DNA from 2 places in the Caballeronia sp. TF1N1 genome. Region 1 is predicted to be linked to the other one. Evidence: predicted binding sites of a transcription regulator. Region 1 holds the regulator's gene; the other holds the start of a gene.
What was found. The regulator FliA, encoded in region 1, starts transcription of late flagellar genes. The targets are predictions, from matches to a motif close to CTAAAGTTTNNNNNNNNNNNGCCGNTA.
Positions count from the first base shown of each region.

Region 2: a site for FliA is predicted at 1,464-1,490, ahead of LDZ28_RS09735 (DUF4088 family protein). Genes of this name have one in related genera too.

Region 1 covers NZ_CP084626.1:2,853,096-2,857,515, reverse strand. The annotation lists gene flhF (flagellar biosynthesis protein FlhF) at 1-856, shown strand, start outside; gene LDZ28_RS13420 (MinD/ParA family protein) at 849-1,769, shown strand; gene LDZ28_RS13415 (RNA polymerase sigma factor FliA) at 1,788-2,519, shown strand; gene LDZ28_RS13410 (diguanylate cyclase) at 2,614-3,708, opposite strand; gene LDZ28_RS13405 (aromatic ring-hydroxylating dioxygenase subunit alpha) at 3,912-4,420, shown strand, end outside.
Region 2 covers NZ_CP084626.1:2,092,642-2,097,061, forward strand. The annotation lists gene LDZ28_RS09720 (CreA family protein) at 1-149, shown strand, start outside; gene LDZ28_RS09725 (AzlC family ABC transporter permease) at 416-1,102, shown strand; gene LDZ28_RS09730 (AzlD domain-containing protein) at 1,099-1,431, shown strand; gene LDZ28_RS09735 (DUF4088 family protein) at 1,578-2,342, shown strand; gene LDZ28_RS09740 (ATP-dependent helicase) at 2,367-4,420, opposite strand, start outside.

The DNA of each region.
Region 1 (4,420 bases):
CCTCTTCGCCGCCGGTTTCTCCGCGCAACTCGTGCGCATGGTGATCGACAACATGCCGTCGATGGAGAACGTGGAAAACGCGCTCGAATGGGTGCAGCAAGTTCTCGAATCGAATCTGCCGGTGATGCCGAGCGAAGACGCGTTGATGGAACGCGGCGGCGTGTTCGCGCTGATGGGCCCGACGGGCGTCGGCAAGACGACGACCACGGCAAAGCTCGCGGCGCGCTGCGTGATGCGCTTCGGCGCCAGCAAGGTCGCGCTCCTGACGACGGACAGCTACCGGATCGGCGCGCATGAACAACTGCGCATCTTCGGCAAGATTCTCGGCGTGTCGGTGCACGCGGTAAAGGACGGCGCTGACCTGCAACTCGCGCTCTCCGAACTGCGCAACAAACATATCGTGCTGATCGACACGATCGGCATGAGCCAGCGCGATCGCACGGTCTCCGACCAGATCGCGATGCTGTGCGGCACGGGTCAGCCGGTGCAACGCTTGTTGCTGCTGAACGCCACGAGCCACGGCGACACGCTCAACGAAGTCGTGCAGGCCTACAAGAGTGCGCCGGACCAGCCGCCGCTCGCGGGCTGCATTCTGACCAAGCTCGACGAGGCGACCAACCTCGGCAGCGTGCTCGATACGGTCATCCGCTACAAGCTGCCGGTGCATTACGTATCGACCGGTCAGAAGGTGCCGGAGAACTTGTACGTCGCAACCAAGCGTTTCCTCATCAAGAGCGCGTTCTGCATTCCGCGCGATGGCTCGCCTTTCGTGCCGCAAGACGACGATGTGCCGGCGCTTCTGTCCGCACTGTCCGCACGCGCCACGACCGAACTGCATGGAGTCCATTTTGGATAAGTTCGTGCTCGATCAGGCTGAAGGCCTGAGAAGGCTGCTGACGCGCGCCAGTTCTCGCGTGGTGGCTGTAGTGGGCGGACCGGCGGGCATCGGTTGCACGTCGGCGGTAGTGAACCTCGGCGCGGCGTTGTCCGTGCATGGCAAGGATGTGCTCGTCATCGACGAGCGGCATAACGCGGGCTCGGTCAGCCGCATGGCGGGTGTGGATGGCGCGGGCGCGCTCTCGGCGGTGATGTCCGGCCGTCGCGAACTGCAGGATGTCGCGGTGCGCACGCCGATGGGTTTTTCGCTGATCGCCGCACCGCGCGATGAACGTATCAGCCACGATGCGGCGCAAGCACGCGCGCTGCTCGACGGCCCCGCGGATATCGTGCTGATCGATGCGCAACTCGATCGTAATGGCGCGCTCTCGTCGCTCGCGGCGCAGGCGCATGACTTTCTGATAGTGACGCGGGTAGCCGCGTCGGCGATCACCGAGGCGTATGCGTGCATGAAGCGCTTGCACTACGCCCACGCGATCGGCCAGTTCCGCGTGCTGATGAATCACGTGCAGGACGCAGCCGATGCAGCGGTCGCGTTCGACAACCTCTCGGGTGTCGCGAGCCGTTATCTGGCCGTTTCGCTCGTGCAGGCAGGGTATGTGTCCGAGGATGCGCGCGTCGCTCGGGCGAGGGAGCTCTCTCGGTGTGCGGTGGAAGCGTTTCCGGCTACGGCCGCGGCGCGCGACTACCGCTACATCGCAGCCGAGCTGCTGCACTGGCCGATGCGTCCCGCGCCGTTTTCGCGCGGCGACGAAGCGAGCCAGTACGACGCGCACATTCCGGTTGGCGAGTCTGGTGAAAGCGGACGGAAAGCGGCGCACCGAGCGGCGGCGTTTTCCGATCATGCAATGAGCAGCACGGCGTCGATGTGATATTGAAAGGTGAACAGGATGTATAACGCCCAAGGCAAACTCTCGCAGTCCGACGTGCTTACGAAATATGCGCCGCTCGTTCGCCGCCTCGGACTCCAGCTCGTCGCCAAAATGCCGGCGAGCGTCGATCTCGACGATCTGATCCAGGCCGGCATGATTGGCCTCCTCGATGCGGCTAGCCGCTACAAGGAAGATCAGGGCGCCCAGTTCGAAACCTACGCAAGTCAGCGTATTCGCGGCGCCATGCTCGACGAGTTGCGCGCCAACGACTGGTTGCCACGCAGCATGCGCAAGACATCGCGCGAAGTGGAGTCGGCGGTACACAAGGTGGAACAGAACCTTGGCCGTTCGGCCAGCGAGACCGAAGTCGCCGAGCACATGAAGATGCCGCTCGACGAGTATCAGTCGATGCTGCAGGACTTGCACGGCAGCCAGTTGATCTATTACGAAGACTTCGACCGCTCGGCGGACGACGAGCCGTTCCTCGACCGTTACTGCGTCGATCGTTCGGACCCGCTGTCGGCGCTTCTGGACGACAGTCTGCGCGGCGCGCTGATCGAAGCCATCGACAAGTTGCCGGAGCGCGAGAAGCTGCTCATGAGCTTGTACTACGAGAAGGGCCTCAACCTGCGCGAAATCGGCGCGGTGATGGAAGTGAGCGAGTCGCGCGTGTGCCAGTTGCATAGCCAGGCCGTGGCGCGTTTGCGTGCGAAGCTGCGGGAACAGTCGTGGACTAGCGTCGAGGCTTGAGTTCCGAGTTGTAGAGGCGCGCGAAGCCCCGAACCGGGGCCGCGCGCTTTTTGCTTTTGCCTTTGCAAAGGCGCTCGAATGCGCGCGGATGGGCTCAATGCATCTCGAAGTCGCGCGCCTCGGCGAACACCGTCTTGCCTTCGCCGAGACTCTTTGCGCGATACATCGCGCGATCGGCGGCTCTCAGCACGGCGGTGATATCGGCGTCATGCGCTTCTGCCGCGCTCGACAGCAAGCAGGCGCCGATACTCGCCGATACGCTCACTGGCCGCTCCTGCACCAGCGTGAGGTCGGCGAGCGCCGAATGGATGCCATCGGTGAGCGTGAGCACCGCGCTGCGATCGCGCATGTTGCGCGCGAGCACGACGAACTCGTCGCCGCCCAGCCGCGCGATGGTGTCGGTCTTGCGCATGCGCCGTGCAAGCAATTGCGCGAACGACTGCAACAGCACGTCGCCGACCGCGTGACCGTAGGTATCGTTCACGCCCTTGAAGCCGTCGAGATCGATCAGTAGCAGTGCGCTGGTATTCGCGTCGGCGGCTTCGGGCGCGGACATCGCGCGATTCACGGTTTGTTCGAGCGCGTAACGGTTATAGAGGCCCGTGAGCGGGTCCGTCGATGCCTGCCGCGCCAGCACGCGATTCGCGCTGCCAAGCCTGTCGACCAGCACGCTCAGATACACCGACGCGCCCAGCACGCTCAGCGCGAGCCCGAGCGCGGCGGCGCGGTTTGCCACCCACCACGGTTGCCACAACGCCAGCGCGACGATCGCGACGAGCGCCATCGCGCACGAAATGGCGAGCGTGCGCTTGCCGTAGCGGCATCCCGAGCCGATCAGAAACCAGAACACCACCCACAGCAGCGGCAAGGCGAGCGTGCCGCAGAGAAAGAGCATGGCGCCGAGCAACGCCTGATCGAGGATAGTGGTGATGACGAGCCGGACGTTGGACAGCGCCATCATCCGGCTGACGAGCAATAGTGTGATTGCACCGTAGGACACGTAGAGCGCGATCAACCGCGTGATCAGCGACGCGTTGGCCGAAGGGTGCCGCCACGCATACACCGCATAAGCCAGCAGAACTGCCGCTCCCATCCCGATACGCAGCATGGCTTGCTCGCGTTCGGGATTCCGGTTGCCGGACCATGCGAAGGCATAGGCCCGGCGTGCCGGTTGATGCGCCTGCTCCATACCGAACCCCTGGTGGTGATTTCTTGCTGTTATGGTCTTTTGCGCGTGTCTTTGCTGTCGCGCTTCTGTCTTATTGCGGCCCCGTCGCGATGTTCGTCTTCGACGACTGGTATTTTGCAACGTTTTGCCAAGCTGCTGTGAATCGTGTAAGAACGCATCTCGGACAGATGATTAACGGCGTTTTCTGCGGATGCTTCAGTGCTATGAGCGACGACTTTTCTCTCGCTGGCGAATGGCTGGCGGTCTGTAATGGCGATGACGTGCCGGCGGGTTCGACGCGAGCGTTCATCGTCGCGGATGAGCGCATCGTCGTCTGGCGCGATGCCGAAGGCGTGGCGCATGTCTGGCGTGACTACTGTCCGCATCGCGGCGCGCAACTGTCGCTGGGCACGGTGACGAACGATCAGCTCGCGTGTCCGTATCACGGCTGGCGCTACGACACGCTTGGTCAGTGCGTGCTGATTCCGTCGAATCCGTCGCTTCGGCCTTCGAAACGCGCGTGCGCCACCGCGTTCGTCGCCGAGGAGAAATACGGCGTCGTGTGGATGTGCTTCGGCGAGCCCGCGCACGCGCTCGATTTCTTTCCCGAAGCCGCCATTCCGGGCGGACGGCGCATCAACCTTGCGCCGCAGACGGTGAAGTCATCCGCGCCGCGTGTCGTCGAAAACTTCCTGGACATGGCGCACTTTTCGTTCGTGCACGTGGGCATTCT
Region 2 (4,420 bases), 760 kb from region 1:
TCAAGACGCTGCACGTGGTGCGCGTGGTCGACGCCAAACGCAATACGCTCGTCTACTTGACCTACAGCGATCGCATTGCGACCGGCAGCCCGAAGAACAGCGTGACGGCGGTGCCGGTTCCCGAAGGCACGATCATTCCCGTGAAGTGAAGGAAGTGAAGCGATGCGCGCGCCCCGCCGCGCCCACAATGAAGTTGTAAACTGTACGACTTGCCGGCAGGCTGGTTGAAACCGTCACGCGAGCCACGAGCGCCGCACGATCGTACAAGCCCGATGCGTACTGCATGCCTTATCCTCCCGGCGACCGATATGAATGCCCAAGCGCTCATATTGGCTTATAACGGAGGCACGATTTGAAAGCAGTATCCAGCCCCGCGCTGCGGGAATTCGCCGCCGGCGCGCGCGACACCATTCCAATGATGGTCGGCGCCGCGCCCTTCGGCGTCATCTTCGGCACGCTCGTCACGGCGAGCCCGCTCACGCTCTGGCACGGCCAGTTGATGTCGCTCGCGGTGTTCGCGGGCTCGGCGCAGTTCATCGCCATCGGCATGATCGCGGGACACGCGAGCTTCATCGTGATCTGGGCCACGACCTTCGTCATCAACTTGCGGCACGTCCTTTATTCGGCGACGCTCGCGCCTTATGTCGCGCATCTGCCCGCGCGCTGGCGCTGGGCGCTGTCGGGTCTGCTCACCGACGAAGTGTTCGCCGTCGCTTACGCGCATTACCAGAAGCGCGCGCCGGGCGAAATCGGCCCGCACTACTTCTTCGGCTCCGGCCTCTCGATGTATCTGAACTGGCAGCTGTGGACGCTCGTCGGCTTGCTCTTCGGCGCCGCATTCCCAGGGCTCAAGTCGCTCGGGCTGGACTTCGCGATGGTCGCGACGTTCATCGCCATCATCGTGCCGCAACTGGTGGCCGTGCGCTTCGTCGCGGCGGCGATTGCATCGGGCGTGCTGTCGTTCGCGTGGCAGGACTGGCCATACAAGCTCGGCTTGCTTGCGGCGGTGCTGGTGGGAATCGGAGTCGGCATGGCGATCACGCTGATGGAACGACGCAAGCGTGAATCGAACGGCGACGACCGCAAGGAGCGCGCACGATGACCACATCGAACTATGTGCTGCTGATTCTCGGCATGGCGCTCGTCACGTATCTGATCCGCGCGGCCGTCTTCGTGCTGGGCGAGCGGCTGCCGTTTCCGCCCATCGTGCGCACGGCGCTCGGCTTCGTGCCGGTGACGGTGCTGACCGCGATCATCGTGCCGATGACCGTCTCGCCGCATGGCAACGGCGCGGAAATCACGTGGCGCAACCCGCAACTCATGGCCGCCGTGGTTGCGGTGGCCGTGTGCGCGTGGACCAGGCGGCCCTTGCTTACCATCGGGGTGTCGCTCGCGGTTTTCTTCGTTTGGCAGTTCGTCGTCTTGCGTTAAAGGCTTCTTCGCGCAACGGCTTTCAGAGCACCCTCAAGTTCCCGGCTGTAACGCCGTTATCAGAAACGAATGGACTCCGCCGTCGAAGCGGACGCCAAAGGCATTTCCCGCCATCGGGCCATCCGAGCGCGGAACCGGGAACCAACATGCGTCAAATAACCCTATCGTTTCGCGACGAGACCATCGCTTCATTGCATCGCGACTATGAGGCGTTCATGCGCCTGTCGCTCAAGCTCGACCCGCAGTTCGTCACGCCGACGTTCGAGGACTTTCTGCGCGCCAAGCTGCTCGACAATCCGACGCCGCTGACCGAGCAGGCGGTGCAGCGCATGCTGTCGCAAGGCCAGTACGCGTGGGCCAAGCGCGCGCTCGACAAGGAATTTCCGGATGTCGTCGAGATTTTGATCCGACAGGCGGCCGAACACGGTTTCGCGTTCGCGATCCGCTCGGACTGGAACGCCGAGGATCTCGTGAAGGCATCGCGCGAATGGGCGACGGCCATCGTCACCGAGGCGAAGGGCGATGCTTCGCAAGTCGATGTGCTCGCCTCGCAGATCAAGTCGGCCGCCATGGATATCCGCGAAGTCGAGGAGAAGATGCAGACGCCCGCGTGGCGCCTCGCCGATTCGCTGCGTCAGCGCACCTATGAGACGAAGATCGCGGTGGAAAACAGCGTTGGCTCGAATGCGCGCGAGAAGCTCGGTGAATTGCGCTGTCTGCTGCGGCTCGGCATTTTTTATGGGTCGATTCAGAAACAGGAAGCGCAGCAGGTACTCGAATACATTCGCTCGCTGCGGCCGGAGTTGTTTGTCGATGAACCTTATGATGGGTTCACGCGGTTTGCCGCATGGCTGCGGAGCATCTTTGCGCCGGCGCCGCGCGTGCCGAAGACTTCGCGGGCGCAGCGTTAGGCGTGGACCGGGCGCCGCTTACCGCTAATCCCACATCCCCTTCAAGCGCGCCGCGATATCGATCTTCGCCTTAGCCGCGGCCGCGAGTCCCGCCGCCGTCGGCGCGGCGGCGACCGGAACCGGCGGCCACGCGGTGGCTTCGAAATTCTGCATCAGATGCTGCGGAATAAAGCGCGTGCGTTGCGCCCACACGTGCCGGTCGCCCAGATGCGTCTGGTTGTGCACGTAAAAGCGCTGCGGCGTGACGATATGCAGATCTTCCTTCGCGCGCGTCATCGCTACATAAAGCAGCCGCCGCTCTTCGTCGATTTCCTCGTCGCTACCCGTGCCCAGATCGGATGGAATGCAGCCGTCCACGCCGTTCAGCACGAAAACGTTGCGCCATTCCTGCCCCTTCGCCGAATGGATTGTCGAGAGAATCAAATAATCTTCGTCGATGAGAGGCACGCCGGACTCGTCGCTGGTCGCATCGGGCGGATCGAGCGTGAGTTCGGTGAGAAAGCGCTCGCGCGTGGGATAGGTCGACGCGATGCTCTCCATCTGCAATACGTCGCCAATACGAATGGCCGCGTCTTCGTGATTGCGTTCGAGATGCGGCTCGTACCATCGGCGGATCATTTCGAACTCCGCCGGCCAGCCGCTCTCGCGGCCGCAGAGCTTCGCCATCAGGCCGACGAAACGCGGCCAGTCTTCGCTGGCGCGGGCGGGCGCATGGAAGGCGGCAATCGCATTCGATGAACGTTCGGCTTGCGCCACGCTGTCCAGCAGCCGCCCGGCGATGGCCGGCCCGACGCCCGGCAGCAATTGCGCCACGCGAAAGCCGGCGACACGATCGCGCGGATTTTCCGCCCAGCGCAATACGGCGAGCACGTCCTTGACGTGCACGGAGTCGAGAAACTTGAGCCCGCCGAATTTCACGAACGGAATGTTCTTGCGCGTGAGTTCGATTTCGAGCGTCGCGCTGTGATGCGCCGCGCGAAACAGCACGGCCTGCGACTTGAGCTTCATGCCGCCCTCGCGCGCCTCCAGCACTTGCTCGACGATATAGCGCGCCTGATCGGCTTCATCGGCGACACTCACCACGCGCGGTTTTTGCGCCGATGCCTTGTCGGTCCAGAGGTTCTTCGTATAGCGCTCGGTGGCCATGCCGATCACCGCGTTGGACGCTTCGAGAATGGGCTGCGTCGAACGATAGTTGCGATCGAGCGTGACGGTCGCGGCGGGCGGGTCGAAGTGCCGCGGAAAATCGAGGATATTGCGCACCGTCGCGCCGCGAAACGAGTAGATGGACTGCGCATCGTCGCCGACGACGGTGAGGCCGCGGCCGTCCGGTTTCATCGCCAGAAGAATGGTGGCCTGAAGGCGGTTGGTGTCCTGATATTCGTCGACGAGCACGTGATCGAAGCGGCTCGACAGATCGGCGGCGATAGTCGGCTCAGCCGCGAGATGCGACCAGTAAAGCAAGAGGTCGTCGTAATCGAGCACGCTTTGCGTCTGTTTGGCCGCGACGTAGGCGGCGAAGAGACGCTTCAAGTCCGCCTCCCACTCGCGGCACCACGGATACGACTGATCCAGCACGGCGGCAAGCGAGGCGCCCGTGTTGACCACGCGCGAATAAATGCTGAAGCACGTGGACTTGGCGGGAAAGCGCTTCTCTTTCGACGATAACCCGAGCTCGTGGCGCACGAGGTTCATGAGATCGGCGGAGTCTTCGCGGTCGTTGATGGTGAACGACGGCGCGAGTCCGACGAGATCGGCGTAATCGCGCAGCAAACGCGCGCCAACGCTATGGAACGTGCCTGACCACGTGAGACCTTGCGCGATGGCCGCCTTGGTGCCAAGCGCGTTCATGGCGATGCGCGTGACGCGACGCGTCATCTCGACAGCGGCGCGGCGCGAGAAAGTAAGCAAAAGGATGCGATGCGGGTCGGCGCCTTTCACCAGCAGATGCGCGACGCGGTGCGCCAGCGTGTTGGTCTTGCCAGACCCCGCGCCCGCGATGACGAGAAGCGGTCCGCCGCAGCGGTTGGGTTCATCGACGCCGAATTCGACGGCGTGGCGCTGCGCCTCGTTGAGCT